Regions from separate parts of the Alteromonas sp. McT4-15 genome, predicted to be linked through region 2. Evidence: riboswitches for the same ligand, from Rfam matches in the RefSeq annotation. Region 2 holds a riboswitch; the other holds the start of a gene.
The links. Region 2 has a riboswitch for thiamine pyrophosphate ahead of LHL20_RS11875 (TonB-dependent receptor). Riboswitches for the same ligand answer to the same signal wherever they lie in the genome.
Positions count from the first base shown of each region.

Region 1: another riboswitch for thiamine pyrophosphate. It lies ahead of thiC (phosphomethylpyrimidine synthase ThiC); the one in region 2 lies ahead of LHL20_RS11875 (TonB-dependent receptor).

Region 1 is NZ_JAJALG010000004.1:150,196-165,652, reverse strand. Features, by position in the region: gene hemC (hydroxymethylbilane synthase) at 1-175, shown strand, start outside; gene LHL20_RS05240 (uroporphyrinogen-III synthase) at 186-926, shown strand; gene LHL20_RS05235 (uroporphyrinogen-III C-methyltransferase) at 927-2,087, shown strand; gene LHL20_RS05230 (heme biosynthesis HemY N-terminal domain-containing protein) at 2,084-3,268, shown strand; gene LHL20_RS05225 (choice-of-anchor A family protein) at 3,417-4,373, shown strand; TPP riboswitch at 4,430-4,541, shown strand; gene thiC (phosphomethylpyrimidine synthase ThiC) at 4,740-6,638, shown strand; gene thiE (thiamine phosphate synthase) at 6,635-8,179, shown strand; gene LHL20_RS05210 (HesA/MoeB/ThiF family protein) at 8,169-8,915, shown strand; gene thiS (sulfur carrier protein ThiS) at 8,912-9,121, shown strand; gene LHL20_RS05200 (thiazole synthase) at 9,126-9,899, shown strand; gene thiH (2-iminoacetate synthase ThiH) at 9,916-11,070, shown strand; gene LHL20_RS05190 (hypothetical protein) at 11,151-12,284, shown strand; gene LHL20_RS05185 (threonine/serine ThrE exporter family protein) at 12,526-13,752, shown strand; gene LHL20_RS05180 (YcjF family protein) at 13,768-14,673, opposite strand; gene LHL20_RS05175 (YcjX family protein) at 14,765-15,457, opposite strand, start outside.
Region 2 is NZ_JAJALG010000014.1:74,419-89,875, reverse strand. Features, by position in the region: gene LHL20_RS11925 (TonB-dependent receptor domain-containing protein) at 1-1,150, shown strand, start outside; gene LHL20_RS11920 (2OG-Fe(II) oxygenase family protein) at 1,411-3,192, shown strand; gene LHL20_RS11915 (DUF3450 domain-containing protein) at 3,542-4,303, shown strand; gene LHL20_RS11910 (MotA/TolQ/ExbB proton channel family protein) at 4,310-5,668, shown strand; gene LHL20_RS11905 (MotA/TolQ/ExbB proton channel family protein) at 5,670-6,194, shown strand; gene LHL20_RS11900 (ExbD/TolR family protein) at 6,206-6,604, shown strand; gene LHL20_RS11895 (energy transducer TonB) at 6,606-7,217, shown strand; gene LHL20_RS11890 (tetratricopeptide repeat protein) at 7,221-8,486, shown strand; gene LHL20_RS11885 (GNAT family N-acetyltransferase) at 8,635-10,815, opposite strand; gene LHL20_RS11880 (acyl-CoA thioesterase) at 10,876-11,301, shown strand; TPP riboswitch at 11,417-11,522, shown strand; gene LHL20_RS11875 (TonB-dependent receptor) at 11,579-13,660, shown strand; gene LHL20_RS11870 (YkoF family thiamine/hydroxymethylpyrimidine-binding protein) at 13,676-13,939, shown strand; gene pnuC (nicotinamide riboside transporter PnuC) at 13,939-14,583, shown strand; gene LHL20_RS11860 (phosphotransferase) at 14,540-15,349, shown strand.

The DNA of each region.
Region 1 (15,457 bases), on a different contig from region 2:
GCTAGATGGCGACACGCTTACCTTAACAGGGATGGTGGGCAAACCCGATGGTTCAACACTTTTATTTGCCTCTGCTACGGCATCAAGAGAACGCGCTAATGACATTGGTATTGAAGTCGCAGAGGCGTTACTTGCCCAAGGTGCTGGTGAGATTTTAAAAGCGTTGTATAACTAGCGAACCTTTGATGCTACTTTTCACTCGCCCGTTGCCAAAATTAAAAACAAGTGCCCGTGCTTTTGAGGACGCAGGTATTGATGCGGTAGGCGTCGCCACATCAGATATCGTTTACATTCCCTCAGAAAGCCGTGCAGCGCGCGATTTTATTTCAACTACAGCGTTAGATGCCATAGTGGTAACCAGCGTGTATGCCGTAGAGGCTACCGTAGAAGGCATAAAGCAAAAAAGTAGCACTGATACTCATTTGACAACCTTGATTGCGGTGGGCGACGCCACCGCCAAGAAATTACACAAGGCTTTTAGTCACACGCCAAATGTGACAATACTCACGCCTTGCGACCATACATCAGAAGGTATATTGGCAATGCAGCAACTCAATGAGCCAAATTGCCAACATGTAGGTATTATTAAAGGTGAAGGTGGACGAGATGCCATTGCGCAAGGACTGGTGCAACGCGGCATCGAAGTGAGCAGCTTTTGTGTTTACAAGCGCGAGCAACTTACCCGTCCAGTTTACACAAAACGGTGGAAAATTAGCGACGTTAGCGGCATTATCGCTACAAGCGAAGCAATGGCGAACCAATTAATTACGCACTATGGCAATACACTTTTGACCCTGCCATGGTTAACCGTAAGTGAGCGCATTGCCAATTCATTGAAGAACATTGGGGTGGACTGCGTGTTTGTTTGTTCACGCGCTACCGATCAGGCCTTAACGGCTTGGGTAAAGGATAACTGGGAGTATTAAATGGCCAATAATAATGAGAGTCGTCCTCAAGGCGATGAGTTGGTAACGGTTAGCGCCGAAAAAGAGGTTATCGACTCAAAAACGGATACGCCTTCTTCGCCCAAGCAAGCCAAATCATCAGGTAACGGGCTACTTTGGTTTGTCGTTGTCATTCTGTTTTTGATAGTACTTTCAATGGCCGGTGCCGGTTATTGGTACTATATGCAGCAACAAACTGCACAACAGCAAACACTAGACACCCAGCAAAAGAATGCCAGCGACCTTAACGCAATAGTACAAGAGCGTAACCAGTTGAATGCGAAACTGGATGAAATTACCAAGAGTAATAATGCGCTCAACAATGCACTTAAAGCATTACAATCGAAAAATGAAACCCTTGCTCTGCAAGCAGAATCTGCCCTTGAGCAGATTAAGAATGTGGAAGGTCGACGACCTGCAGATTGGCTTATTGCCGAAGCAGATTACCTCGTTCGTATGGCCGGTCGTAAGCTATGGTTGGAAAATGACGTTCGCACTGCCATTTTGTTGTTAGTAAATGCTGACAAACGCTTAAAATCTTTGGCCGACCCGTCTGTGTTACCCGTTCGCGCTGCCCTTGCTGAAGATATTCAAACGCTTCAACAGCTAAATCCAGTGTCACCTAGCTCGGTAGCGCTCGCGCTAACAGGCATGGTTGCACAAATTGATAAACTGCCATTAGATACTTTCGAAAAACCGAAAGATGTGAATGCCCAAGACAATACCTTGTCTGAATCTACCGATGATTGGAAAGCCAATTTAGCTAAAGTATGGGATAAGTTGGTAGGCGACCTATTTACCATTAAAACGATTGAGGGCCCGGTTGAGCCAGTATTGTCGCTGGAAGCACAGTTTTTACTCAAAGAGCAACTGCGCTTACAGTTAATGCATGCACAGTCGGCGGCATTGAAGGGTGACGCAGGCCTTTACAATCAATCGCTACAATACGCTCAAACCCTGCTGATCGAAAAATTCGATATAGAGACTAGCCAAGTCACTGGTTTTGTTAACGCAATTCAGAATTTGCTTAATACCGACGTGTCTCGCCCTACTCCTTCAGAGTTAAAAGCACAAAAGCCGCTTGAAGGGTTACTTGATAACCGTGTAAAGCAAGTGTTTGGACAAGGAGCTAGCGCACTATGAGATGGTTAACGATTGTGTTAGCGGTCCTTGCCGCATTTATAATTACGCTCATTGTCGGGCCAATGATATTGGGCGATAAAGGCTATGTACTCATTTCCCTTGGCAATAAGGGAATTGAAATGACGGTGATAAGCTTTAGCCTGTTTCTTATTATTGGTGTAGTAGGTGCTTATGCCTTGTTGCGTCTAGTCATGTGGGCATTAAGCTTATTTACAGGTTCACATAAATGGTTTGGTGCACTGGGAGAACGCAAGCGAAAGCGTGCGTTTTACGATGGCTTGCATGCCATGGCAGCCGGTGACTTTGAAACTGCTAAAAAAGCATTGAGTAAAACCACCAACGGTGACTTTGAAGGCGTAAATTATTTAGCCTCTGCTCAAATTGCTTTCGCCAACAACGACTTCGACAAAGCGCGTTATTTCCTAGAACAAGCTAGCGAGTTTGCGAATGCAACCCTTGCCGCTACCGTGATGCACGCACGTATCGACATGGTTGATGGCAAACACGAAGCTGCGCTTGCGAAATTAGATGAGCTTGATGACAAGTCTCGTGAGAACAGACAAGTTGTGCAACTAAAGGCGCAGTTACTTGCAGCACTAGGACAGTGGCAAACATTACAAAATAACTTAGGTAGCTGGCGAAAAGCGCTATCAAAAGAAGATTACACTGCGTGGAGTCAGCGCATCGCAAAAGGGAAGTTTGCAGAGATTGCCAGCAAACAAGGCGCTGTTGAGCTTAAGAGCTATTGGGAAAATTTACCCCGTAAACTTCGTCACGACGACGCTTATCGTGCAGCGTACATTCAGCAATTGCTCGATCAAGGTATGCACGCTGACGCCCAGCAATTGCTGGTTGATTGGCAAAAACGCGGCCTCAATAGTGCGTTGTTTCCACTTTTCACGCAACTGAACATTCCGGACTCGTCACCGTCACTGCGCTTACTGGAAAGCTGGATAAAGCAAGACGAAGACAACGTGGCGTTATATTCAACACTTGGCCAAGTAGCATTTAACTCCGGTGACGACGTACTTGCAGAAAAAGCGTTGTTAAAAGCGACCAAAATGAAAGCGCGAAAAGAAGATTTATTGCTGTTGTCAGCCATAAGCGAACGTAATCAAGACACTGCAACTGCCCTTCAGCTTTATAAAGAAGGGCTTGCACTGCACTCCCAAAGAGTCTAACGAGAGTTAGACTCGCAGAAACCACTGTACAAAATTCAAACACACGTTTATACTCCCCGACAAATGTTAATGACAACGCTGTCATTGCGAAGTTTTATGTAATTACTGAAGTTAGCTGTCTATCTGTGAACGTATCTGTGGAGTATCTATGCGTCTTACCTTTTCTCTTATTAGCATTTGCTTTATCGCTGCACTATCTGCGCAAGCACAAGCAAGTCATATAGATCTTAGTTTGGGTGAGTCAGCGAACTTCAATCTTGTAACTCGTCAGAATGCGAACCTGTATGACGCAGACTCTCAAGGCGCAATCGCCGTGGGGGGCAACGCTATAGTCGATCATTACGATGTAGGAGTGACATCGAATGGTGGTACAGTCCTACATGTAGAGGGAGACCTAAGTGCGAAGGGCAGTGGAAATATTAAGGGTGATACTGTTGTAAAAGGAAATTATACGAACGACTCATCAAGCCAATGGCATGATCCGCTCTCTTGGGGAAGTAAGCTATACAAAACAAGCGATTTAAACATTGCAGATGCATTTGCAGAACTTGCGCTATTTTCTAAAGCGTTAGCAGAACTTGATTCTAACGTGAGCGCTAATGCACAGTATTCAATACTTGAGTTACAAGCAGATATGCATAATGCGTATAGCGATAACATGTTCGTTGCGGATATAACACTGGACGAATTAAATACTTATACTGGCCTTAAGGGTAGCTTGTTTGAAACTGACGATTTTTTAGTTCTTAATATAGCCAGCGACAACGTTGTTACCCTTAATTCATTCGACGTGCTCTGGGGGCTGCCCGAGCGTTCAAATATACTCTACAACTTCATTAACGCTGAAGTTATCACATTTGAACAAGGTAATATTCACGGGCATATTTTAGCCCCATATGCAGACTTCACTTTTGAAAAAGGTTTAATAACGGGAGGAGTGTATGTTGATTCCTTTTCATCTTACACTGGCGCCCAACTCAATTTCGAAGGCGCGTTTTCTGGCAACCTTCAGGTCAGTGAGGTAAGCGAACCAGAGCATCTTGCACTTTTCTTTGTGAGCGTTGTTTTACTCTCGATAACTAGAAGAAACGCCAAGAAGCAATGACAAGAAATAAATTTCTCCCCTTGAAATCTATTTCACTTTAAGTATATTCAAATACAAGTTACTTGTCGGAGTGCTTCACTGGATACCCAGTAAGCTGAGACCGCGAAAGCGGGATCCGTTGAACCTGATCAGGCTAATACCTGCGAAGGGAACAAGAAAATATAATGCTTAAGTAGAATTTTTGTTGTGCTGTTGTAGTAGCACACGTTGTTACTATGGTTTAGATGCCTTAGCATCTTGATGTGTTAGTGTTGCACAGCGCAAAAAGCCACGTACTGCGATAACTTTCTTGCTTCAATCCTGCGTTATATTCTCCTTCACTCCTGACAAGCATTTTTAAACCTAAACCTTTAAGGCCAAAATGCTATGTCGACACGACGCGAACAGCGCAAACAAGCGCAACAATTTATCAATGAACTAGCGGGCGAAGCGTACCCTAACTCCACACGCCATTACGAAACCGGCAGCCGCGATGATGTTAAAGTGGCTATGCGGCTTATCCACCAGCACGACAGTTTGGTAGGTGGCACAGAAGAAAACCCGCTTTTTGAACCTAACCCAGCCATTCCTGTTTATGACACATCAGGGCCGTATGGCGACCCAGCGCAAACCATTGATGTTCACAAGGGCTTGTCACCACTTCGCCAAGCATGGATTGCAGAGCGAGACGACACATTTGCACTGGATGGCGTGTCATCATCATTCGCTAAAGAACGAGAAAATGACATCTTCACCGAAGATTTCCGCTTTATTCGTGAGCGTAAACCACTGAAAGCCAAGCAAGGCAAGAATGTTACGCAGTTGCATTATGCTCGCCAAGGTATTGTGACCCCCGAAATGGAATACATTGCCATTCGAGAGAATATGAGCCGACAGGCCATTAAAGAAGCAGAGCTAACGCAACAGCACAAAGGCGAACACTTTGGCGCCAACTTACCAGAGACTATTACCCCTGAATTTGTGCGAGATGAAGTCGCCGCGGGCCGTGCCATTATTCCATGCAACATTAATCACCCTGAACTTGAGCCAATGATCATCGGGCGCAATTTTTTGGTGAAAATTAACGCCAACATTGGCAACTCCGCGGTGACCTCATCGATTGAAGAAGAAGTGGAAAAGCTGGTGTGGTCAACTCGCTGGGGTGCAGACACCATTATGGATTTGTCTACCGGCCGCAATATTCACGAAACCCGAGAATGGCTATTGCGTAACAGTCCAGTGCCACTTGGTACAGTCCCTATCTATCAAGCGCTAGAGAAAGTTAATGGCGTAGCAGAAGACTTAACCTGGGAAATGTTTAAAGACACACTTATTGAACAGGCAGAGCAAGGGGTTGACTATTTCACCATTCACGCAGGTGTACTGCTTGAGTATGTGCACCTTACCGCCAAACGCGTAACGGGCATTGTGTCGCGTGGCGGTTCTATTATGGCTAAGTGGTGCTTGAGCCATCACAAACAAAGCTTTTTGTATGAACATTTTCGCGAAATTTGTGAGATTTGTGCGCAGTACGACGTGTCGCTATCTCTTGGCGATGGCCTTCGCCCTGGCAGCGTGGCGGATGCAAACGATGATGCACAGTTTTCAGAACTGCGCACGTTAGGCGAGCTAACCAAAATTGCATGGGAATACGATGTTCAAGTAATGATTGAAGGCCCAGGGCATGTGCCAATGCACATGATTAAAGCGAACATGGAAGAGCAGTTAACGCACTGCCACGAGGCACCGTTTTATACCCTTGGCCCACTTACCACAGACATAGCGCCGGGTTACGATCATTTCACGTCAGGCATTGGTGCTGCCATGATTGGATGGTATGGCTGCGCCATGCTGTGCTACGTCACGCCAAAAGAGCACTTGGGGTTGCCAAACAAAGAAGACGTCAAGCAAGGCTTAATTACCTACAAAATTGCGGCGCACGCGGCAGACTTAGCAAAAGGCCATCCCGGCGCGCAAATACGGGACAACGCCATGTCAAAAGCGCGCTTCGAGTTTCGCTGGGAAGACCAATTTAACTTGTCTCTAGACCCTCACACGGCCCGCGCTTATCACGATGAAACGCTTCCTCAGGCATCTGGCAAAGTTGCGCATTTTTGCTCGATGTGCGGCCCCAAGTTTTGCAGCATGAAAATTTCGCAAGAAGTGCGTGATGTAGCAAAACAAGCTGAGGAGAAACAGCAAGGTATGCAGGATATGGCAAAGGCCTTTAATCAATCGGGCGCAGCGCTTTACCATGCGGCAGATACTAAGGTGAACTTGCCATGACACAGTCGGTAATGAAAAAGCGGGTTGTGTGGTGTGTTGGTGGGATTGATTCTAGTGGCGGGGCGGGTCTCTCTCGCGACGCTATTACACTGGCAGACCTTGATGTACACGCCTGCTTACTGACAACTCAGCTTACCGTACAGTCAAATACAGTGATGCTAAGTCGCGATATAACAAAAGTATCTGCTTTGAATGCACAGTGGCAAGTGTTGGCACAGGATGCCTTGCCCAGTGCAATAAAAATTGGGGCTATTGCCAATGACGAGCAAGCACAACTATTGTGTACTCGTATACAAGCCCTTGGCGCAACTCGCCCTTTTGTCGTTTGGGATCCGGTATTTAGCAGTTCGTCGGGCGGTCAATTAAGTGAGCTAAGTACCCATGCAATAACGCAGTTGCTGCAAACTGTCGATGTCGTTACCCCCAATATTCAAGAACTTGGCGTGCTTGCACAACATAATGACGACATTACCTGTGTGGAAGAGGCACTGACGTGCGCTAAGCAGCTCATCAACTTCGGCGCTCATGCAGTTCTTGTAAAAGGTGGGCACCTAACCAAGCCACTAGGTGCTACTTCAAATAACACTCAGGTGTTCGATATTTTTGTCACCGCCAATTACACGCGAACATTTGCGCTCAAGCGCAATAGCAATGGCGAGTTGCGTGGTACAGGGTGCATGCTTGCCAGTGCACTGTGCGGGTTTGTTGTGCGTCATTATGATTTGCTTGATGCACTTACCCTCGCCATTGCGTACGTAAATCATGTACGTCAGTATTGTGCACAAATTCCTGGGCTTACCTTCAACGCGCGCACTATTGGGTTTCCTCAATGTCCAAGTGCTTTTCCCGATGTGTACGCTGGTACTAATCACACGGCCAGTGCGCTTTCACAGATTAGTAAGTCGTCTTCCCTTTTACCCTTTGCGCCACTTATAGAACGCGAAATGGGTATTTACCCTGTGGTTGATAGTGTCGAATGGCTAAAAGAGCTATTGCCTACAGGTGTTAAAATAATACAGCTGCGAGTAAAGCACGGCCCGCCGGATGCCATTCGCGACCAAATCAAGCAAGCCATTGATATGACCAGTAATACGTCATGTCAGCTATTCATCAACGACCATTGGGAATGGGCCATAGCGTTGGGTGCTTATGGCGTACATTTGGGCCAAGAAGATTTAGAAAATGCCAATCTGCATGCCATTCAACAAGCAGGGTTGCGCTTAGGCATTTCTACCCATGGCTATGAAGAAATTCAACGCGTCAAACGCTTAACCCCCTCTTACATTGCATTAGGTCATATATTCCCTACCACCACTAAGGATATGCCCTCAAGCCCTCAGGGTGTGTCTCGACTTGCGAATTACGTTTCGCTTTGCGAAGACATTCCAACCGTGGCAATAGGGGGTATTACACGCGCCCGCATTAACGCTGTTGCTCAAACTCACGTAAACGGCATTGCTGTCGTCACGGCAATTACGCAAGCCGACAATCCTAAAGACGCATTTCACGCATTGGCGCGGGAGGCAGGCTTTGCTTACTAAACAGAACATAAAGCGCTACAGCAGACAACTCGGGCTTAGCGAAATTGAAGAGCAGGGGCAGCAAAACATTATGCAGTCTCACGTGGTGGTCATTGGTCTTGGTGGATTAGGTACGCTTGCCTCACGCTATTTGGTAGGCGCTGGCGTAGGTAAAATTACATTAATTGATGGTGATGTTGTCGACATGAGCAACCTACAACGACAAATTGCCTACAACGAAATGCACTTGGGCGAGCTTAAAGCCAAAGCGCTTTGTAATGAACTCAAAAAAGTTAACCCACACACAACCTGCATTTATAAAAACTTATTTGTTGATAGTAACAACTTACCAACCTTACTAAGCAATGCGACTTGCGTACTTGATTGCACCGACTCAGTTGCCACGCGCCAGCAAATAAATCATGCCTGTATAGCGTCTTCAATCCCGTTATTTATGGCAAGTGCTAGCGGTGTAACGTGGCAGGCAATAAACATCTCATCACAGGTTAAAAACACAGGCTGTTATGCCTGCTTAGTCGAGCATATTACTCTTCAAGAGGATTGCATCAGCCAAGGGGTGCTTGGACCTGCGGTTGGTATGGCCGCCTGCCATCAAGCTGCGCAAGCGTTACTTTTTCTGTCTAAACGCTACAGTGCGGATATCCAATGGGGACGCTACCTCAACTGTCATGTTGCACAAGGCAGCATGCAGTCGTTTTCGCTTTTACCTTCATCACATTGCGAGGTTTGCCAGTGACTCAAATACATATCAACGTTAACAGTCAGGCCATGAATGTTATTGCGCCTATATCTCTAAGCGAGCTTATCGCATTGAAATCACTCGACAGCGTAGGTACAGCCGTTGCGGTGAACAGCACCATTGTCAGTAAACGAGAGTGGTCAACAACCCACTTAAATTGTGGTGACACCATCGATATATTCACACTTGTAGCCGGAGGCTGAGATAATGTTAACGCTTGCCAACCATTCTTTTTCCTCTCGATTACTTACTGGTACAGGAAAATTCAGTGATCCCGATACAATGCAAGATGCCCTTGGGGCCTCACAAAGCGCTATTGTGACACTGGCGATGAAACGCGTAGCCAGCAATACGTGTACAGACATGACACTGAGTGTTTTACGCAATCTTGGAGTCACCCTATTACCAAATACCTCTGGAGCTAAAACTGCACAAGAAGCGATATTTGCTGCTGAACTCGCCTATGAAGCAATTGGCAGTCAGTGGATAAAGTTAGAAATACACCCTGACCAACGATATTTGCTTCCCGACCCCATTGAAACCCTTAAAGCCGCTGAAGTACTGGTTAAAAAAGGTTTTCATGTTTTGCCATATTGCGGGGCCGACCCTGTACTTTGTAAACGATTAGAGGGAGTTGGCTGCGCTGCCGTAATGCCATTGGGTGCGCCAATTGGTAGTAATCAGGGCCTTCAAACTAAACCCTTCTTACACATTATTGTTGAGCAGGCGACGGTGCCTGTCATTGTAGACGCAGGCATAGGAAAACCCAGCGATGCCATGGCGGCCATGGAAATGGGTGTAGATGCCGTGTTGGTCAACACTGCCATTGCCACAGCGCGCAATCCCGTTGCCATGGCCAATGCCTTTGCCAGTGCGGTAGAAACCGGCCGGCAAGCGTTTGAAGCCGGGCTTGGTACAACACACCGTACAGCGCAAGCATCTAGCCCGCTAACGGCTTTTTTAGACCGCGCGCTAACGTAATGTGGGAGTGCACAGTATGAAAGTAGCCGACGCTTTGCTACAACAAGATTTGTCTCATATTGCCCTAACGCTTCACAGTAAAACGCGCAATGATGTGGAACACGCCCTTAGCAAAGAGAAACTCGAGCTTGATGACTTTATGGCGCTTATCTCACCTGCTGGCGCAAACTACTTAGAAGCAATGGCAAGCCGTGCTTACCACCTTACCCGCCATCGCTTTGGTAACACAATGCAGTTATTTGTGCCGTTATACCTCTCGAACCTATGTGCCAATGAATGCACCTATTGCGGGTTCACCATGAGCAACAAGATTAAGCGCACCATATTGTCAATTAGCGATACGCTATCCGAGGTTGCTGCAATTAACGCAATGGGGTTTTCGCAATTACTGCTTGTCACGGGTGAACACGAAACCAAAGTAGGCATGGAATATTTCGAGCGCACCATTGACGCTATTCGCGACAAAGTAAGTTATCTAATGATGGAGGTTCAGCCGCTTACGCTAAATCACTACAAAACATTAAAAGAAAAAGGGTTAGACGCGGTGTTGGTTTATCAGGAGACCTATTCACCCCAGTATTACGCCAGGGTACACACGCGTGGTAAAAAGCAGGATTTTTTGTGGCGACTAGAAGCCAGTGATCGCATTGGCCAAGCGGGTATAGACAAAATTGGTATAGGTGCCCTACTCGGCCTTGGCGACTGGCGTGTAGACAGCGTAATGACCGCCTTGCATGGCCGACTAATACAAAAACATTATTGGCAAAGTCGAGTCTCTATTTCGTTTCCCCGATTGCGCGCATGCGAAGGAAACCGAGACAATGCACAGCACTCTCAACACTTGCCAGATGAAAAGCAATTACTTCAACTAATATGCGCACACCGGTTGTTTAATCCGTATGCAGAACTTTCTTTATCAACCCGCGAGTCAGCAGCTTTTAGAGATGGCGCTGCCCCTTTGGGAATTACGTCGATGAGCGCGGCATCGCAAACGCAACCAGGTGGCTACAGCACACCAACCACAGCACTAAATCAATTTGATATAGACGATAATAGACCTGTCGATAAGGTAGTCAATTCCCTCGCCGCAAATGGTTTAGAGCCTGTATGGAAAGACTGGATGCCGTTCTCGCAAGCCAAGCTCGGTTCAAAAAATACACAATTATGTTGACAGTATGTTAATAATGGAGGAGTGTTACTAAGCTATCAAGACGGATGTATAGCAATTTTTTAAACTTTTAAAAATGGAAAATGGAAAATGGAAAATGGAAATCGATAGTTAGCAAATTGTGCTTAGTATCAATATTGCCAATCGCCTTTTCTGCAACTGCAGAAAATTATCAGGCAAAAATTTGTTATAACTGCAACGAAACGGAAGCAAAAAGCATAGTACTCTCGCGCGAGTTTGAGCCAGAATTGACGTGCTATAGCGACGACATCTTTAGTCCTGATTACACACAATCTTGTTACTCCCAACCCAATGAAGTACTCGTAGCAAACGCTTCAACAAGACAGATCTGGGGATACAGAGTATTTCACAATAATCAGGGCAGTGCAGAGTACGAATTAGAGTTAAAAGCTCAGAGTTTTAATGTCAGTAGTCAAGCAAGGAGTTTGATGAACGATATCATTACAGAATACGCAAAATTAGATGCTGTTATTGCTTCTGTTAACAAAGACTTTGAAAGCCCATCAGCTATATTTAACTCTACAGCAAATACAAGTTTTGCTTCCTCTTCATCAAAGAGTATCTTAGGTACTTATACCTCGAGTAACTGCGATGAAAACTCTAGTACTGCGAAGGCAGTTAGAGCCGGATTTGATCCTCGAACTATCACCAGCGTACTGGACTCTGTGCAAGCCGACTTCAGGCGTAGGTATTCCAACCCAGCATCTCAGTTTACTTACAGTCGATTCACTGGCGTTAATTTTTCCGCAGGAGCAGGGAGCGTAGGCATTGGAGGTAGTTGGGAATTTGTCACCAACAATAGATTATTAGTAGCTGACTTTACAAGCGACGTTCCAGGCCTGCCGACAAATAAGATTTCATACAATGTTCACATGCAAGACAATGTTATCGATATAGCTGTTAACGAAAGTGCTTCTAGAATAGATGGAATTGCAATCAGTACATTGAAAACAGGAACCGTGACGAACACCGATGCGTGCATGCTCGAACACCTCAATAAGTATTGGGAGGCGAGCGTACAATCAAGCGCTTCGGGCGGTCATTTTGGGGATGGCGGCTTAACAGATTACGGTAGAGGCTTTAACTTTGTTCCTCAACCAAGTAATGGCGGTGGTGGTGGAAGTGAAACCTGTACGTGGCGCTTTTACAACCCTCAAGGCGAACCTACATTTACTATGCAAGGACCATGTCCATAGAAACAAATAAAAGGTCGTAAAAACATATAACTACACCTTTAGCGCGGAAAAAACACCAACTGAAAAAGCATTAGTTTTTCTTACGCAAAATAAGAAAAAATATGTTTTGATTTCCGCGCAAACCCTCCGTACAATCCGCGCAAATTTTAGCCAGACATACCAGTGTGTTCGTCTGGCTTTTTTATTATATTTAACCCATATTGGGGTTGTCATAGCCGTTTTATGTTTGAAGGACAGTGCGTTGGATACCGTTGAATTTATTCAAATTCGTAGATTTATCGTGAAGCTTGGAAAAATGCTGCACAAGTACGGTACGCCTGCGTTTCGTTTAGAAGCCTATTTAGGCGAGGTAGCAAAGTACTTGGGTGTAAACGCTTCGTTTATTTCTACACCGACGTCGCTCACGTTTGTGATTTGGAGCGATCGCCACGAAGACGAATATAATCACGCCGCGCGCCTTTTACCTGGCGACCTTGATATGAACGCGCTGTCGTTAACCGATGAACTGGCCAGTGAATTATTGGCGGGAAAATTATCACTTAGCGAAGCTGATAAACGCTTAAATGAAATTGACGCGATGGGCAGCCCCTATGGCAAATTCGTAACGGGTGTTGCGTTTGCCATGGCGACAGGTGCGTTCGCCATGCTAATGGGAGCAAGCTGGAGCGAAATTGGCTGGTCTGGCGCGCTAGGTATTGTGGCCTACCTTTGGACACTTTGGGCACAAAAGTCGAAGCGGGTTAACCTGATGCTTGAACCCGTCACGGCCTTTGTTGGCGGCATTTTAGCCTGTGCTGTGGGCAGCTATATTGACCCAGGTATTAACATTCCGTTAGTGGTACTGTCGTCAGTCATTGTATTTGTACCTGGTCTTGCACTCACCATGGGGCTTGCCGAATTGTCGTCGCGCAATATGGTATCAGGTACAGCCCGTACCATGGATGCCATCATGCAACTGTTTAAGCTGTATTTTGGTGCGTTTCTTGGCGTATCAGTTGGGTTTAGTGCATTTGGCGAAAACATTTATACGCCTGCAGAATCACTGCCTTACTGGGCGACGTGGTTGGCGGTATTTTTATTGTGTTTTGCACTTGTTGCGATTTTCCGTACACGCTTGAAACATATTCCGTGGGCGCTTGCCGCAGCATTTATCGCGTACAGTGCTACCGCATTTAGTTCAGATTATATGAGTCCGGGATTAGGGGCTTTCGTGGGTGCTTTTGCCTTGGGTATCTTTGCTAATGCGTTTACCCGAATTGCCAATCAACCGGCCACTATTGTGGCTATGCACGGATTAATTGTGTTGGTGCCTGGCTCTAAGACATACATTGGTTTGAACTCATTTATGACAGGGCAAGACTTTGTTAAAGCCGACCACCTTGGCCAAGAAGTGTTTTTGATCTTCATGTCATTAGTGGCTGGACTTATTTTTGCCAACGTTGTTATGCCAACTAAAAAAGCGCTTTAACTGCCCGCAGATTGGCTACTTAAGCAGTTTTATAAGCGCTCGTCCTAACCTTGCGTTTAGCGCGCCTGCTGCAATGGCTTCGGCTGAATTTTCCATAAATCTAGCCGACAAACTGCCGCCAATTTGATTGGCCACTTCATCTGTGGCTAAGTCAAACACGCCTTGCGCTGCAATATTTTGAGCAAGCACTTTAAGTAACTTCCAGTTACCTACTGTACTGGGGCGAAGCCCGTAAACTCTTGCCAAACGCCGAATGGTTCTAAAGCTTATCCAAATTACCGCAAACGTTTGAATGAGATTATTGGGGCTAATAAATGCCAGACTTCCCGCGGTCACAGATTCTTTGTTTAACACTTTGTGCGCTTTGGCTTGCACTTGTGTTAGTACGGTATCTTCATATAACCCTAAATACTCGGCCGATGTCATGTCGCTTTGCAATTGCTGCTGATAGCGCTCAAAGCAGTGTGCAGCGTAAGACCCTTTACTAAATCGCTTACCGTGATTTAGTAACACACTTTGCACTTTCTGCGGTGAGGATTCACTGCCTTTGCTCGCAAGCAACGTGCGAATAGCACCCGCATCATCCATTGCGGTATTCACTTGCTTATAGCCTCGCCACTCTCGAAAACTTAAAAAACTAAAGCAACTGACAAAGCCCGCTAATATAACGCCTAATACACTTGCCCCGATGGGGTGTTCGGCCATATTTGCCATTAATGTGGTGTAGGCTTCAAAAACAAAAAAGCCTAACAATGACACTACACCAAAGCCCAATGTTGCCGTACCCAACGACACGCCTTTATCTTTGGCGTCTACTTCCCATACATCTTGTGCCACCTGCTGCGGCAGTTTTGTTTCGGGCTGAGCAATATCTAAAGTCTGTGTAGTTACTTTCGTTTTATATTGTGGTTTTTCGTTCATGCTAATACCTTCATAAGCCCGTGTACGTTATTGCCTAGCAGCACGTCGGCCTGTTTACGCTTGGCGCTTTTGTGTTTAAGCCCAACACGCTCTAAATCTCTTCTTTCCCGAGTAAAAATTGCAGTAATCTGTCTATGCCTTTTCCTGCCAGAATGCGCGCCTTAAAGTCGGAAGGCACGGTTACGTGTGGCACGGGAAAATGACTCCCTTCTTCCATCTCTTTTAATTTACGTGGCACCGGCTCAAATGTGGATTCTACATACTGCCCTTCGCTATTTTTGTAGCGTATAGCGTTATCGCTTCCCCCTTCGTCAGTAACCTGCATAGCTGATACCAAAAAGTGTTCAAATTGAATAGGCTTATCGGTAAATCGAGCCCGTGCCCCTTCTGTTATCTGAGTGAGTAAACTCAACAAGTTGTCTCGTTGACTATGAGGAATAAGATCAGCTTTAGTGGCAACAAATGCGACTCGGCCAATTTGTTCTTTTTTCAAAATAGTGCGCGAGAACCACCCGCTTTGCCCATAGACGAAGGTATCGGCTAAATGACTTAGCGTTTCTTTAAGCTGATATAGGTGCTGTCTACTGTGATTTAGCCCTTCAAACAAATCGATAAGAATGATTTGTTTGTCAGTTTCTTTGAAAATGGACTGCTTCAGTGGCGTGAGCCATTTCGTTTGAAACGTTGAAAAGTGCTTGTTAAACGCAATAAACCAAGGGTGTGACACGTCGCTTGTTATACTTGAAGGCAGTGGCGTAAAACCAAATTCACGCCAATTAAAGTC
Region 2 (15,457 bases):
AGTAGGTTCATTCGACGTAAACGAAGTATTTACAGAAATTAGCGTACCAGTGATTGAAGATGCGCCAGGTGTTGAAAACCTAACAGTTGACCTAGCACTACGTATTTCTGATTACACAACGTCTGGTAATGCAACTACTTATAAAGTAGCGGCTGACTGGGCTATCACTGAAGATTACAAATTCCGTGCAAGCTTCAACCGCGCTATCCGTGCGCCAAACATCAGTGAACTATTCGCTGGTCAGAGCATCGGCCTATGGGGTGGTGTAGACGGTTGTGCTAACGGTTCTGGTGAAGACGGCGGCGTGCTTTACTCTGAAGCACAGTGTGCTGCTACTGGCGTAACTGCTGCTCAGTACGGTTCAATCACAGCTAACCCTGCTAACCAGTACAACCAGTTCTCTGGTGGTAACCCGAACCTAGACCCAGAAGAAGCTGATACGTTCACATTCGGTTTTGTTGCATCTCCGTTTGAAGACTTCGACTTCGCGATCGACTACTGGAAGATCGACATGGAAGAAGTTATCGGTACAGTTGGTGCACAAACAATTCTTCAATTGTGTGCAACTCGTGGCGAATTCTGTGACAACGTAAACCGTAGTGCAGCTGGTAGCTTGTGGATCAGTCAAGATGCGTTCATCACTAACCTTTCTGACAACGTAGGTGGTCGTAAGTGGGCTGGTGTTGACCTTGATATGGCTTACAGCATGGACCTAGCAGGCGGTACACTTCGTGCAAACCTAGTTGGTTCATACAACCTAGATAAGACGTATCAGCCACTACTATCTGATCCTTCTCTAGACTATGACTGTTCTGGCCTAGTAAGTGTTCAGTGTTTTGCACAGCCTAAGTGGCGTCATACTATGACTGCTAACTATGCGATGGACGATTGGACAGCAATCGCACGTTGGAGATACTACGGTGACGTAGACTTCGAAGGTGAAGGTGGTCTATCTTCATACTCGTTCTTCGACCTTTCTGGTAGCTACCAAATCAACGATTACCTAGCAGTATCTGCTGGTGTGAACAACATCCTTGATAAAGAGCCGCCAATGGTTGGTGGTTCACTAAGCACTAACGCTAACACAGTAGCGGGCTTCTACGACACTCTAGGTCGTTACCTGTTCACTAACGTTACGCTTTCTTTCTAATTTTTTAAAAATTAGTTAAAGCATCTAAAAAGCCAGCTGAAAAGCTGGCTTTTTTATGCCTGTCTTTTCCTTTTACGCATTAGCGTAAATATAAATGTGAAAGATAAACCCGGTTTTTTGAACCTAGCCGCGCTTAGACGCGCTTGATCGCGTTTGATGAAGAGAAATGAATTAACGATTAGCGCTTATTATTCATGGTGAATATTGCTAATGTATAAGTGAGGAACAACGCTAAAGCATCTTAGAAATAATAAAAAATAATGAATGACCTAAATCAAATAGGCCAGCTTCTTAAGGCGGGTCAATATCACGACGTACTCAAACTGTTAAACAAGGAATTTCCCTCGCATCTTCCCTCGAGTGAGTTAGTAAAAATTGCCAGCTTCTGCGAAGTGAATATTAACCAATTTGAAAAAGCCATTTCTCGACTTTCGCAGGCGCTTATTCGTTTTAAAGATGATGTTGGATTACTCATTAGTTTGAGTTTCGCGTACGCTAAAAGTGGCGATGTTGAAAATGCAAGTAAAACAGTTTCGCGACTTACACCACAAACTTTACTTAACGCTTCGCATGTTCATGAACTGCTTTTTTTATTGCGAGAATTTACATTGCGACGCTATGCGGTAAAAAGTGTAGTAAGTGCTATTTATAGCAATAGTCAACAGAGTTACGGTAATGACGAAAAGGTACTTAGTCAGTTACTGCATAGTGCAAAACAAGCTCAGTTATGGGAAACAGCGTTAACCATTTCAAATAAGCTCTATCAACGCTTAAAAAAAGATACTTTCATTATTGAGCAAGCGATTGCACTTCGCTTTTTAAATCGCCCCTCAGATGCTATAGCGTTACTTGAGAAATTGACCTCATCACTAAACCATTTTGCCGTGTTTCATAATCTGGCCAATGTGTATTCAGATATTGGCGAACTGCAAAAAGCACTCGTGTACTACGAAAAGGCCATACGACTCAATCCAGACTATGTAGAATCACTGGTTAATCATGCAAAGGTGTCGTTTGAGTTAGGCAATACAACAACGTGGCTGAATTTATTTGAGAAAATAATAAAACAAAAGGCACACTCTGTTGCGCATTGTATTGCTTATATTAATTTATTAATTGAAGGAAAGGACTATCCAAAAGCCATTACCACCATAGAGCAGTTGGCAGATGAAAATAACCAACCTATTTATGCGTTATTAAAGGCAAAGGCGCTACGATTAGACAATAAACCAGATGAAGCGTTAGCGGTGCTTGAACCGTTTGCACAACGCAATATTGCAGAAGTTAACCTAGAGCTTTCTGAAATTGCATTAACGCTTAAAAACACAGCGTTAGCAGCGCAGCAGCTGGAAGCTGTTAAGAAAAACGCTCCACTTAATTTTTCGATGCAGCAAATCGTTAAGTCGAACACCTACATTGTAGACAGACTACTTGAGTTACCAATAGCGCCATCGCTACAACAAGCAGTGTGGCAAAGAACTGTGCGTGAGACTGAAGTACCAATGTCGGCTATTCGAGAACATTTGGAAACATTACACGGTGATTTGTCATCACCAGTTAATCAGTCGGTTCAAAGAGGGACGCAAACGCGAGGAAACTTATTTCCAACGAATAATAGCAACCTCAACGCGCTTGAGGCGTTTATTAAACACCAGATTGTCGATTTTATTAGTGAAAACGCGTCATATCTCAGCGTTGAAAATAACAACACGTTAACTGCAGATATGATTGAGTTCAGCGGTTCGTGGTCCGTATTAAACAAGTTTGATGGATATCACGTACCGCATTACCACTCAAATGGTCTGGTGAGTGGTGTTTTCTACGTGGACGTACCGAAAGACTTGAGCGAGCATGATGTAAGTGGTCACCTGCATTTAGGGAGAGTAGATAAAACACCATTCTACTTGATTGACCATTTCACAACGGTTAAGCCTGAAAATGGCAAACTGGTCCTATTTCCCTCACATGCGTGGCATGGTACTTTTCCTACCGAACGAGAAGGAAACCGTTTAACTATTGCGTTTGATGCTATTATTAGTTGAAAGCGCACCCACAGGGTTCACAGTTACAAGTGTTACAACTGTTAAATGTTGCGCTTTTGTTGAGGAATTGAATTAATCGATTAAGTATCAAACTGGAGTGACGTAATTAATTAACAATCTTATTTGTTGGTATATTAATCAATTGATTTAAAAACCACATGGTGTAAACAGCCTGTTACTTGACTCGTTATACCAATCCGTGTGAGTATACTACGTTCGTAGTACTGACGATTGACGTTAGTACTGCATTCCTGAAACAAAATTGTGAAAGTTTTATACGCCCCTTGCCCGAATATTTTCCTATCGGCGAGGATTCAAATAAGAAATTTGGTTGGGAACTATGTCCAAAATGAGCAAGAGAACTCTTATTGCTTCTACTGTTATGGGTGCATTCGCACTAACAGGTAGCGCAGTCTCTGCAGATACGCTAGAAGATCTTCATAAAGAAGAAGCGAAAATCCACGCGGCTGCAGCGAAATCTCAAGAAAAAATCAACACGTTGTTTGAACAATCTCAGGAACTACTTGTTGAGTATCGTCAAACAGTAGATGAGACAGAAAACCTTAAGATCTACAACGATTACATCGCTAGCCTTGTTGCAGACCAACAACGCGGTATCGATTCACTTCAGCGTCAAATCGACAGCATCGAAGAAACTAAGCAGGGCATCGTTCCTCTTATGTTCCGCATGATCGATAGCCTAGAGCAGTTCATCAAGCTTGACCGTCCAATTCACTTGGAAGAGCGTCTTGCGCGTGTAGAGCGTCTTCGTGACATCATGGCTAACTCAAACGTTACTGTTTCTGAACAGTTCCGTCAGGTGCTAGAAGCATACCTAGTTGAAGTTGAGTACGGTACGAAGATTAACTCTTACCAAGGTACAATCAACGACGCAGGTACAGAAGTAACTGTTGACTTCTTCAACCTAGGTCGTACAGCTCTTACTGCACTTTCACTAGATCAAACTCACGCATGGGTTTGGAATAATGAAACTCGCTCTTGGGAAAAACTAGGCGATGAGTACCTGTCTTCAGTAATCGAAGCAGTTAAAATGGCTAACGGTTCAATCCCAGCGGACCTAATTAAAATTCCAGTTAGCGCAGCGGAGTAATAGTTAATGAAACCAGTATTCAAAACTCTTTTAGCCGCGGTAGCAGTTGCGGTTACAGCAACCGGAGTACAAGCTCAGGAAGCAAAGAGCCTTAAAGATCTTCTTGATCAAGTACAGCAAAACCGTGTTTCTGAAGCACGTCTAGACAAGCAACGCGAAGCTGAATTCCAATCAGCACGCGCTGACAAACAAGCACTTCTTCGCAAAGCGCAAGCTGACCTTAAAGCTGAACAAGCGCGTGGCGATCGTCTACAGAAGCAATTCTCTGACAACGAAGTTACATTGAACGAAAAAGCAGCTGAGCTAGATCAAGCGACAGGTACGCTTGGTGAAATGTTCGGTGTTGTACGTCAAGCGTCTTCTGAAGCGTTTGGTCGTATCTCTACTTCAATCGTAAGTGCACAATTCCCTGGCCGTGGTGAATTCTTAGCTGCAATGTCTGAAGACTCTAAAGGTCTTCCAAACATTAAAGAACTAGAAGACCTATGGTTCGCACTTCAAAAAGAAATGACTGAAGGTGGTGAAGTAGTTAAGTTCACTACAGAAGTTGTAAATCTTGACGGTGGTTCATCACAACAAGAAGTACTACGTGTTGGTACGTTTAACCTTGTTGGTGAAGCAGGTTACCTAGCGTACGACGCTGAAGGTGAAATTGTTCAGCCTCTAGGTCGTCAACCAGATGGTCACTTCGTTGCGTCTACTCAAGACCTAATGGAAGCGACTTCAGGTTTCACTCCTTTCTTCGCTGACCCTTCTCAAGGTGCAATCCTTGGTCTATTGAAGCAGAAAGCGACAATGTCTGAGCGTTATCACGCAGGTGGCCCAGTAGGTTACACAATCACGCTAATGCTAGCGGTTGGTCTACTAATCGGTCTTTACAAAATGATTACGCTAACTATCGTTGGCGGCAAAATGCGTTCACAGCTTAAGAACGTAAGTAACCCTTCTGAAGGCAACCCACTAGGTCGCATTCTTAAGGTTTACCAAGAGAACAAAAATGCTGACGCTGAAAACCTTGAGCTTAAGCTTGATGAAGCTATCCTACGTGAACTTCCACGTATCGAAAGCGGTATCAACGTAATCAAGATCTTCGCAGCGATTGCTCCTCTACTAGGTCTACTTGGTACTGTACTTGGTATGATCGAGACATTCCAAACTATCACACTATTCGGTACTGGTGACCCACGTATGATGGCAGGAAGTATCTCAATGGCGCTTGTAACTACTGCTCAAGGTATTATCGCGGCTCTGCCTCTAATCCTTACTCACAGCATCGTAGCGTCTCGTAGCAAGTCAATCATCCACATTCTTGATGAGCAAACTGCGGGTATCGTAGCTGCTCACACAGAGTCGGAGAAGGCGTAATATGAATTACCTGATTGGATTATTTGAATCGGTCAGGGACTTTATCGCTACCGGCGGTGACGTACTTTACTTCGTTGCTGCCGCGCTCTTTCTCATGTGGGTATTAATGATTGAGCGTTACTGGTATTTAACCTCGGTCTTTCCAAAGGTGAAGAAAAACATCATCGCCAATTGGGATGCCCGAGCTGATACCACTTCATGGTATGCGCATAGAATCCGTGACGCGTGGATTTCTCAAGCGTCAGACGACCTAAACGCTAGAATGCTGATTATTAGAACCATTATTGCAATGTGTCCACTAATCGGGCTACTGGGAACAGTAACCGGTATGATCGGTGTTTTCGAGACTATGGCAACACAGGGCACCAGCAACGCTCGTCTTATGGCCGCTGGTATCTCTATGGCAACAATCCCGACGATGGCGGGAATGGTTGCTGCGCTATCTGGACTGTTCATCAGTTCACGTCTTGAAGCGAAAGTGAAGCTGGCAAGAGAAGGGCTAGTTGATAGCCTGCCACATCATTAGAGAGAGAGATTATGGCTCGAAAAGTCAGAACCGAGGAAGAAGATGCACAGATCGACATGACGCCCATGTTGGACATCGTGTTTATCATGCTTATCTTCTTTATCGTTACCACTGTTTTCGTTAAAGAAGCAGGGATTGAAGTTAACAAGCCAGATGCGAGCCAGGCGATTCTTCACAAAAATGCAAACATCTTTATCGCCGTAACGGAAGATGGAAATGTTTGGTTAGATAAACGTGAAGTAGCGCCGGACAGCGTAAGAGCGAATATTGAAAGACTGCTTACCGAGCAGCCTACTGACTACGTAATCATTCAAGCTGATGTAAAAGCGAAGCATGGTTTAGTAGTTGAGATTATGGATCAGGTTAAAGCCGCTGGCGTTAACCGAGTCTCGGTAGCGGCAAGGGGATAAGATGTTACGTATAATTGTATCTATATTTTTAGGTGCTGGTGTTGCATTCGCCCTGTTCGTTCTAATGGCAAAGTTGATTGAGAACTCATCTAGACCAGCAGACGAAGTTCCGCCTGCACCGGTGATCGATATTGTAATGCAGGAACCAGACGACCAGACGCAAACGCGTACTCGTGTTCCGCCTCCGCCTCCGCCGCCACCGCCTCAGCCTCCTAAAATGGAGCAAGTTGAGCCGGAAGCAGCAGAACCTGATGCAGATGGTTTTAGCCTAGCTATTCCTGCTGTAGATACAGGTGGTGTTGGTGTAAACATTGGTGGTGTTGGTGCAATGCAGCGCGATGGTGATGCTACACCTATCGTTCGTATCGACCCTAAATATCCGCCTGATGCAGCCCGTGACGGCCGTGAAGGTTGGGTAAGACTGTCATTCACTATCAACGAAGTTGGTGGTGTAGACGATATCGAAGTTATTGATGCTGAACCTAAGCGTATTTTCGACCGTGAAGCACGTCGTGCTTTGCGTAAATGGAAATATAAGCCTAAGATCGTAGATGGCAAGCCGGTTAAACAACCTGGCATGTTCGTACAGCTAGACTTTAAACTGGAGCAATAGATCATGATGAAACGTTCATTCAAAATGACTGCCGTTGCTTTAGTGCTTGGTGCAGGCGCGGTGCTTTCAGCACCCGTTGCACTGGCGCAGTCTTCGCCTGTTGTTTGTCCTGGATATCAAAAGGGTAAAACAACGCTTGTAGGCGAGCGTACCGGTAAAAAGGTTCAAAAAGCATTTGAGTTCTATAACGAAGACCAAGTTACCGAAGCACTAAACGTATTATATGAAATCGATCCTTCGGACGATTTCGATAAAGCTTACGTTAAACGCTTTATCGGTAACCTTTTGGCTTCTCAAGAAGGCCAAGGCTTAAAAGCGTATGGCTACCTTGCAGACTCAGTTCAGCCTAAAGTTCTTAATGACTTAGAACATTCTCAAACACTTAAGTTACTTGGTGACTTAAGCATGCAAGAGAATAAGTACACTGACGCGATTAAGTGGTACAACGAGTGGATGACATTCACTTGTAAAGAAGACGCTGATGTATATACGCGTTTGGCACAGGCTTACTATGAATCTAAGCAATTAGCGAAGATTGTAGAGCCAGCGGATAAAGCAATTGCTTTGTACGAAGAGCCAAACAAAAACCCGTATGTACTTAAGCTTACGTCGTACTACGAGCGTAAGATGTTCCCTGAGACGGTTGCAGTAGCAGAAGAACTTGTACGTAAATTTCCTGAAACACCTAACTGGTGGACTCAACTTGGTTTCTTCTACCTACTTGTAGAAGATTACAAGAAAGGTCTTTCAACGTTTGAACTTGCTTATATGCAAGATTACTTGAAAAAAGACAGTGAAATTAAAACGCTTGCACAGCTTTATCAAACTAACGGTATGCCTTATAAAGCAGCTAAACTGCTTGAAAAGCATATGAAAGAAGGTTTGCTTAAAGATGATGCAGATATGCTAGCGAATATTGCAAACGCATATCACCAGGCGAAGAACTACAAAACAGCTGCGAACATGTACGCACGTGCGGCAGCGAAAAGTTCTGACCCAGAGCATTACCGCAAGCAAGGTACACTATTGTTAGTGGCTGAAGACTACAAAGGCGCAATCAAAGCACTTGAAAATGCTCTTGAGCGCGGCGCTGAAGACCCAGAGAAGATTCACTTCACACTAATGGAAGCGAATTTCTATGCGGGTAACTTCAAGTCTGCTTACCGACATGTACAGGAAGCTAAGAAAGACCGCTCACTACGCCGCAATGCTGCTGCGTGGGAACCTTACATCAAGGAAAAAGCGAAGAACCGTGGTATTAGCATTTAATTCCGCGCATTAGCGAAAGAAAAGCCTCCTTATGGAGGCTTTTTTATTGCTTTCAATTTAGTGAAAAATACGGTGTGAGCAGCATTTTATCCACCGTAAAGCGTGTTGGTTCAACGCAGTGCAAGCCATAACTATTCAGTCGTCTAGGCTACATAAACAACAGCTTTATTTCTTCGCGCAGTATACGGGTAATGTCTTTAATGCCATTGGCGTTGAGTTGTCTCTTAAGTAGCGCTATGTTGAATTCATGACTACTTATTGCAGTGAGCACATCATTGTTATTTAAATAGCGTAAAGACCCTTTTTTCTTCTGGTTAATGGCATGACCAAAGAATGCGTTTTCGTTGTCTTTGAGTGCAGCCATGAGAAGTGTGAGTATTAGCCATACATCATCAAGAGTGCGGCTCCCAGCAATAAAATGCTGTAGTTTTTTCATTAATATAGCCTGAATCTCCTCGGGTACTGTTGCTATATCAATATTATCGTTTTGCCATTTAAATAAACTCAACAAGAGCTTTAGTGATTGTTTGGCCGCTTCAGTCATGGCACAAAAGGCTAACGCACTCGTTTCTCCGCTTGCTTTGTTCGGTTTTCTCCCTTTATCGACAATGCTAAAGCCACTGTTAGTCCAAAAACTATCTAGCGCAGTGGTGGTGCCGTACGATGTGGTAATTGCATCAACAGCGTGATGATTTGCGCGGCTTTTTATTTCGCTTAGTAAAAAAGAACCATACCCCTTGCCTTGCAACGCGGGTAATACGGCGATGCGGTTTATACGCCAGTAATTTGATGTAGCTAAGGTAGCATCTGCGGCCAACAAGGCCAGTCGTTGGGCGCTCAAGTGCCCCTTAGGTCTGCGCTCGCCAGTAGCAATGTGCTGAGCAAGTGGAGCAAGTGGTTCTCCACCTTCTACGTTAACAATAGCCGCTGCAATAACATTATTTGAGTGATTTAACGTGGCAAGATGAATATCAGGGCTATCAACTAGACGCATCAAATCATCTGGCGTGGTTTGATAGTGGGCTAATGTAAGCAATTGCATTACTTGGCTGAGCATGTCGTCGTTTAGTGACTTAACTTCGCTCAATGTAAAGGTGGTATCGCTCATATTAAAGCTGATTTGTTTACTGTACTCTTGTAGAGCGTGATTGCTCCCTGATTTTTCAAACAAACACGTGTCTAATATAAATTGTTCAATTGGATCTTCATCGTACCATCGCAGGGGGTTAGTCAGCCTAATATGCTTAGGCAAGGGGGCGTTGCCTTCCGTATCTGGGTCTTTTTCTTCTGAGCCTTTTCCTTCAGAGTCTTCTGCTTTAGAGGAAAGCAGTGTAGGCAATAGTTTTTGTACAAACCCGTTACCACTGCCTTCATAGCCTTGCAACGTAGTGCTTAAAATCCAATTTTGATGAGAGTCGATAATGGTTTTGAGTAAGGGGAGGGGAAAAGAGGCGGCTTCATCAACAATGATAAAGTCAGTATGCTGTGACAATTGAGTTGTAAGTTGTTCGTTATCAGGAGCGACCCATTTAAGTTCACCTTTGTTATAGTGAATGTGATGATTGCCAATATGCGCCACACCAAGTTGCTTAGTCGCGAATTTAAATATTTGGACGACGTTATCGGATAAGCTACTGGTAAGTAATATACGTTTTCCTTGGCGCACCAATTCACTGGCAACAAGCCCAAGTAGCGACGACTTTCCCCTACCGCGTGGTGCTGTAACAAGAGCACGACAAGGTTCTGTTTGGTCAAATGTGGTTAATTCATTAAATCCACGCGCTTGCTCATAAGATGCAAAGACCTGCTTATCGTAGTTACAGTTTTCTAGTGCGGGTATGAGAGGCTGGCGCAGTGTCGGAAGATGTAACTGTGAATCGCTATAAATTGCTACATCAGCATTACTTTTTAGTTTTTCCACCATGCGCGCTATATAGGTACTGTAACTTAGCGTATAGCCGTGGGATAAAGAGGACGTTTTAACTTTGCTAGGCCATTGCGTTAGGTCGGGGCAAATCAGAACAAGGCAACCACCGTGTTTAATGGTGCCCGCTACTGCCATCATATCTCCAGCGGAAAACGATGTTTGGCAATCAAAAAATGCAATATCACACTCAGTGCCAAGCACATGCTTTCGGGTCTTGCTATCGCCAAATCGCGAAATGGTTATTGATTGGGGGGCTGATGCAATTAATGCATTGCAAGACGTATCGCAAAATGGCTCTGTACCGCTTATCACGAGAACACGCCTGTGATAACGAGGCGTAGTGCCGTGAGCGTGTTCGAGAAAAGGAGTAAATAACCAATCGGCTAATTGTTGTAACGCCATGAAAGTGTTTTTTCGGTATAATTAAGTGACTATAGTAGCGATTTATTAAGAGGAATTCGAATGCGCTTTCTTTCTCGGCGATTAGTTATGCCAAATGATCTCAATTATGCCAACTCCTTATTTGGTGGCCGCGCGTTGGAATGGATTGACGAAGAAGCCGCAATTTGGGCAATTTGCCAGCTTGAAACCAACTGTTTGGTGACCAAGCATATAGGTGAAATAAGTTTTGAGTCTCCAGCATTGCAGGGGGATATTGTTGAGTTTGGGCTTGAGACAAAAGCGGTTGGTCGCACGTCTATTACCGTAAGCTGTTTGGTTCGCAATAAGGCAACAAAGAAAACAATCTGCTTTGCTGATGATATTGTGTTTGTAAAAGTAGACCCAGAAACCCGTCAGCCCACCGCACACGGCAAAACGCTGGAAGGACTTAAAGCACAAACCGATGACGAGGTTAGAAAACTCAACCTGAATATTGAAGAAAGTTAAGTTTGAATAACATAGATATTTATTAAATAGTACTTAACGTTATCTTCGCTTGACGGCGTTTACCCAACTGGTAGACTCCGCGTAGTTGGTAAGCCATACGCTTAAGTATGTTCTTACATATGCCAAGGGGTGTCCGTGTTTCGGTCTGAGATCCACATTGTGTGGGAACCCTTAAACCTGATCCGGATAATACCGGCGTAGGGATGGTTCACAATATAGCCTTATCACCTGCCGTTAAAGCCGGATCTTTTTTCTTAAAACAAGAACAAGAGATCCCATGTACAAATCATTTTTCACTCTTTCTTTACTCGCCAGTTCAGTGGCTGCTTATGCTCAAAATACCAATGAAGTTAGCGAGCAAGCCCAAGATATCGAACGCGTTGTGGTAACGGGTGACTTTCGTCAGACTACACTTGACCAATTGAGCGCAAGCGCGACTATTCTAAGCGAAGCGCGTTTACGCAGTAGACAGCCTTCCCATATCGATAGCGTACTAAATACGATTCCCAATGTTAACTTTGCCGCTGGTGCGTCTCGCGGTCGCTTCGTTCAAATTCGTGGTATTGGTGAGCGCAGTCAGTTTGCTGAGCCCATCAATCCGTCTGTTAGTTTTATTGTCGATGAATTTGATTTTTCTGGTCTGGCGGCAGCAGGTATTATCTTTGACACCAAACAGTTAGAAGTCTATCGCGGCCCCCAAGCCACTTTATACGGTACTGGTGCGCTAGCGGGGGCTGTAAAACTAACCAGTAATGAAGTAGGCAGTAACGCGCCAAGCTATGTTGAAGCGCGCGCGGGAAACAAAGGTACCTACCGTATTGAAGGTGCAACGGGTAACGATATTAATCAAGACTGGGGTTATCGTGTTGCGCTAGTACATAATCGCAGTGACGGATTTGTTGAAAATACCTTTTTAAATCGCAATGACACCAATAATATTGATGAAACTGCATTGCGCTTTGCGTTGGAAGGTGAGTTAGACGATACCACCACATTGGCGGTAACTTATCGTTGGTACGACATAGATAATGGGTACGACGCATTTTCTTTAGACAATGACAACAAAACCCGTTCTGATGAGCCTGGTTTTGACGAACATCAGACACATGCGATAAGCGCCCGCAGCACAACACGCACTGCCAAAGGCGATCTTATTCTCATTGCTACGCATGCGTCCCATAATATTGCCTATGGCTATGACGAAGATTGGACGTTCACAGGCTTTCACCCGTGGGGCTATACATCATTTGACGCCTACTATCGCGATGTAGACACCCAAACAGGAGAAATTCGATTTGTATCTTCACCTGAAGCGGCACTATTTGATGGGAAAACTGACTGGACAGTAGGGGCGTTCTACAAAAATTCACAAGAGCAATTATTACGTCAGTACACGTACCTTAGTAACGACTATGCAAGTGAGTACACGCCAACAACAACGGCTTTGTATCTTCAAACCGAAACTCAGCTACAAGATAATCTTACCTTGGTTGCGGGAATTCGCGCAGAAAACTACGACTTCGAATTTGCCGACAATAACGGGCTAACACGTGATTTTGATACCACAATGTTAGGCGGTAAGGTGGCTCTCCAATACACAATGGGTGACCATTTTTACTATGCTAGTGTGTCGCGCGGCTTCAAAGGGGCTGGATTTAACCCTGATAATCGTGTGAATGACGACCAGCGTTTCTTCGATGAAGAGTACAACTGGAACTACGAGTTAGGTGTGAAGGAGCCACTCTTAACATCAAACCTTACTGCACGCGCCGCAGTATTCTTCATGGATAGAACCGATACACAAGTTAGCGATTTTGATGTTATTACTCGTGATGATGGTACTGCTGGATTTGTTGATATTATTGATAACGCAGACTTAGGTACAAATAAAGGCGCAGAACTAGAACTTAATTGGTTAGCAAATGATGCGTGGCAGGTCAGTGCCAGCGTGGGGTATTTAAGTGCTACATTTGAAGGGTATACCCTAGCAGACGGCACAGAAATACAAGAGCAGCGACAAGCGCAAGCGCCTAAGTGGACTGCTAATGTATTCAGTGAGTATGCCTTTACCGATACTTTATTGTGGCGTGTTGATATGGACTTTAAGAGTGAGTACCGATTCTCTGACGGACATGATGTAACGGCACCGAGTACAGCACTGTTTAATTCAGAAGTTGTGATGCTATCAGGGAATTGGCAAACGTCTTTGTGGGTGCAAAATGCATTTGACCGTGAATATTACACCAGAGGCTTTGGTGGGTTTAGCAACGATCCACGCGACGAATACGCGTTTAACGAGCCTTACTACCAAATTGGCAATGGACGACAGTTTGGCGTAACAGTGAAATACGCTTTCTAATAAGAGGATTTTGGTATGCAAGTTATGGTCGAGTTGTCGTTATACCCTTTGGTAAATGAATACATTCCGCCAATTCAGTCGTTCATCGATAGATTAAACAGTTACGCTGAACTATCTGTGTCAACGAGCTCAACGAGCACACAAGTTACCGGAGAGTATGCTGATGTAATGGGTATACTAGGTACTGAAATGCAGCGAACTCATGAAGAAGTTGGTCAGGCTATATTTGTCGCCAAATTTCTTAACTTCGACGCCATGCAGGCAAGAAAGTCATCATAATGGGTGACTTTCTTTCAATATTTGTTGAGCAAATTACTACCACGTCACCTTTGGAGTGGTGCGCGGTGGTATTGGCCATGGCTTATGTGTTTTTTGCAGCCAAGCAAAGTAGTTGGTGTTGGCTGTGTGCATTTATTAGCACAGCGATTTACACGTGGTTATTTTGGCAAGTTACATTACCGTTTCAGGCCGCGTTAAACTTTTTCTATATGGTGATGGCGGGGTATGGCTATTATCAATGGTCAAAAGGTGGGCAAAATGGCGAGGCAAAACCGATTCGCTTTTGGCCGTGGTGGGTGCACGCTATCATCGTCCCTACTATGCTCTGTGCTGCTTGGATAATGTCTGAAGTCGCCACGTCTCAGTTTAACAGTGAACATCTTCTTTTAGATGCAAGTATTAATTTACTGAGTGTGATTACCACGTTTATGGTGGCACACAAAATACTGCAAAATTGGGTATACTGGTTCTTCATTAACATTGCGTCTGCTTATTTGTATTTACAGGTAGGTTATGCACTTTCTGCTTGCTTGTTTTTGGGCTATGTTGGGTTTTCCGTATTCGGCTATGTCCAATGGCGAGTAGAGTATAAGGAACAACGTGGACACATCGACTATTCTGGCGCAGCTTCACAACGCATTTAACTTAAGCAGCGACGTGGTTCTCTCGCGTCATCCATCTGGTGCGGTAAACCATGTTTATCGGCTGCAAGACAAAGCGCAACACATTGACTACGCAGTAAAGTGGTTAGGTGATGACAATTTTAGTGGCGTTAACCGCACGCATCAGTTTGTGTTACAACAACAGCTGTGCCAAGTAGATATTGCGCCAAAGCCTATTTGGTTGAGCGACGATGAGCGTATTTGGGTAGAGTATTGGCATCCAAATACGCGAATGGCTCAGCGCAACCCTGAAACTCTGGCAAATGTGTTGGCGCGTATTCATCAGCTTCCTGTTACCGCACGTCCGTTAAACCTTGCCGCCAGATGGCAGCACTACTTGCACGTTGCAAGTTTGTCTGAGGGCGATGCGTTGTATGACCGAGCAACGGCACTTAGAAGCGCAGTTTTGCGTAGTGAGCAGGTCGATGAAGACTTGGTGTTGTGTCACAACGATTTATTATACAGTCACGTATTGTGTCGAGAAGGCAATACGCCGGTGGTTATCGATTGGGAATATTCAGCGATGGGTAACCGTTATTTTGATTTGGCTAGCTGTTGTTTGATTAACGAGCTCGACGACGCAACGAGTAATAAGCTTGTCAGTTGCTATGCGGATATTCTTTCTATTTCACACGGTGAAGCAAATGAAAAGTTTAGTCTTCACAAAGACATTGTTAGCACAACCAATGCGCTTTGGTTCGAAGCGCTTTCTGAATCGACACCGAATAAACTGCTAGCCGAAATCTAATGGCATATTTATGCCATTTATTTTCCAATTGGCGTGAATTAGTCTGAAAAAACATCGCATTGCATGTTAATTGAGCATGTGATGCGTTAGGGCGACAAAAAGGCTTTA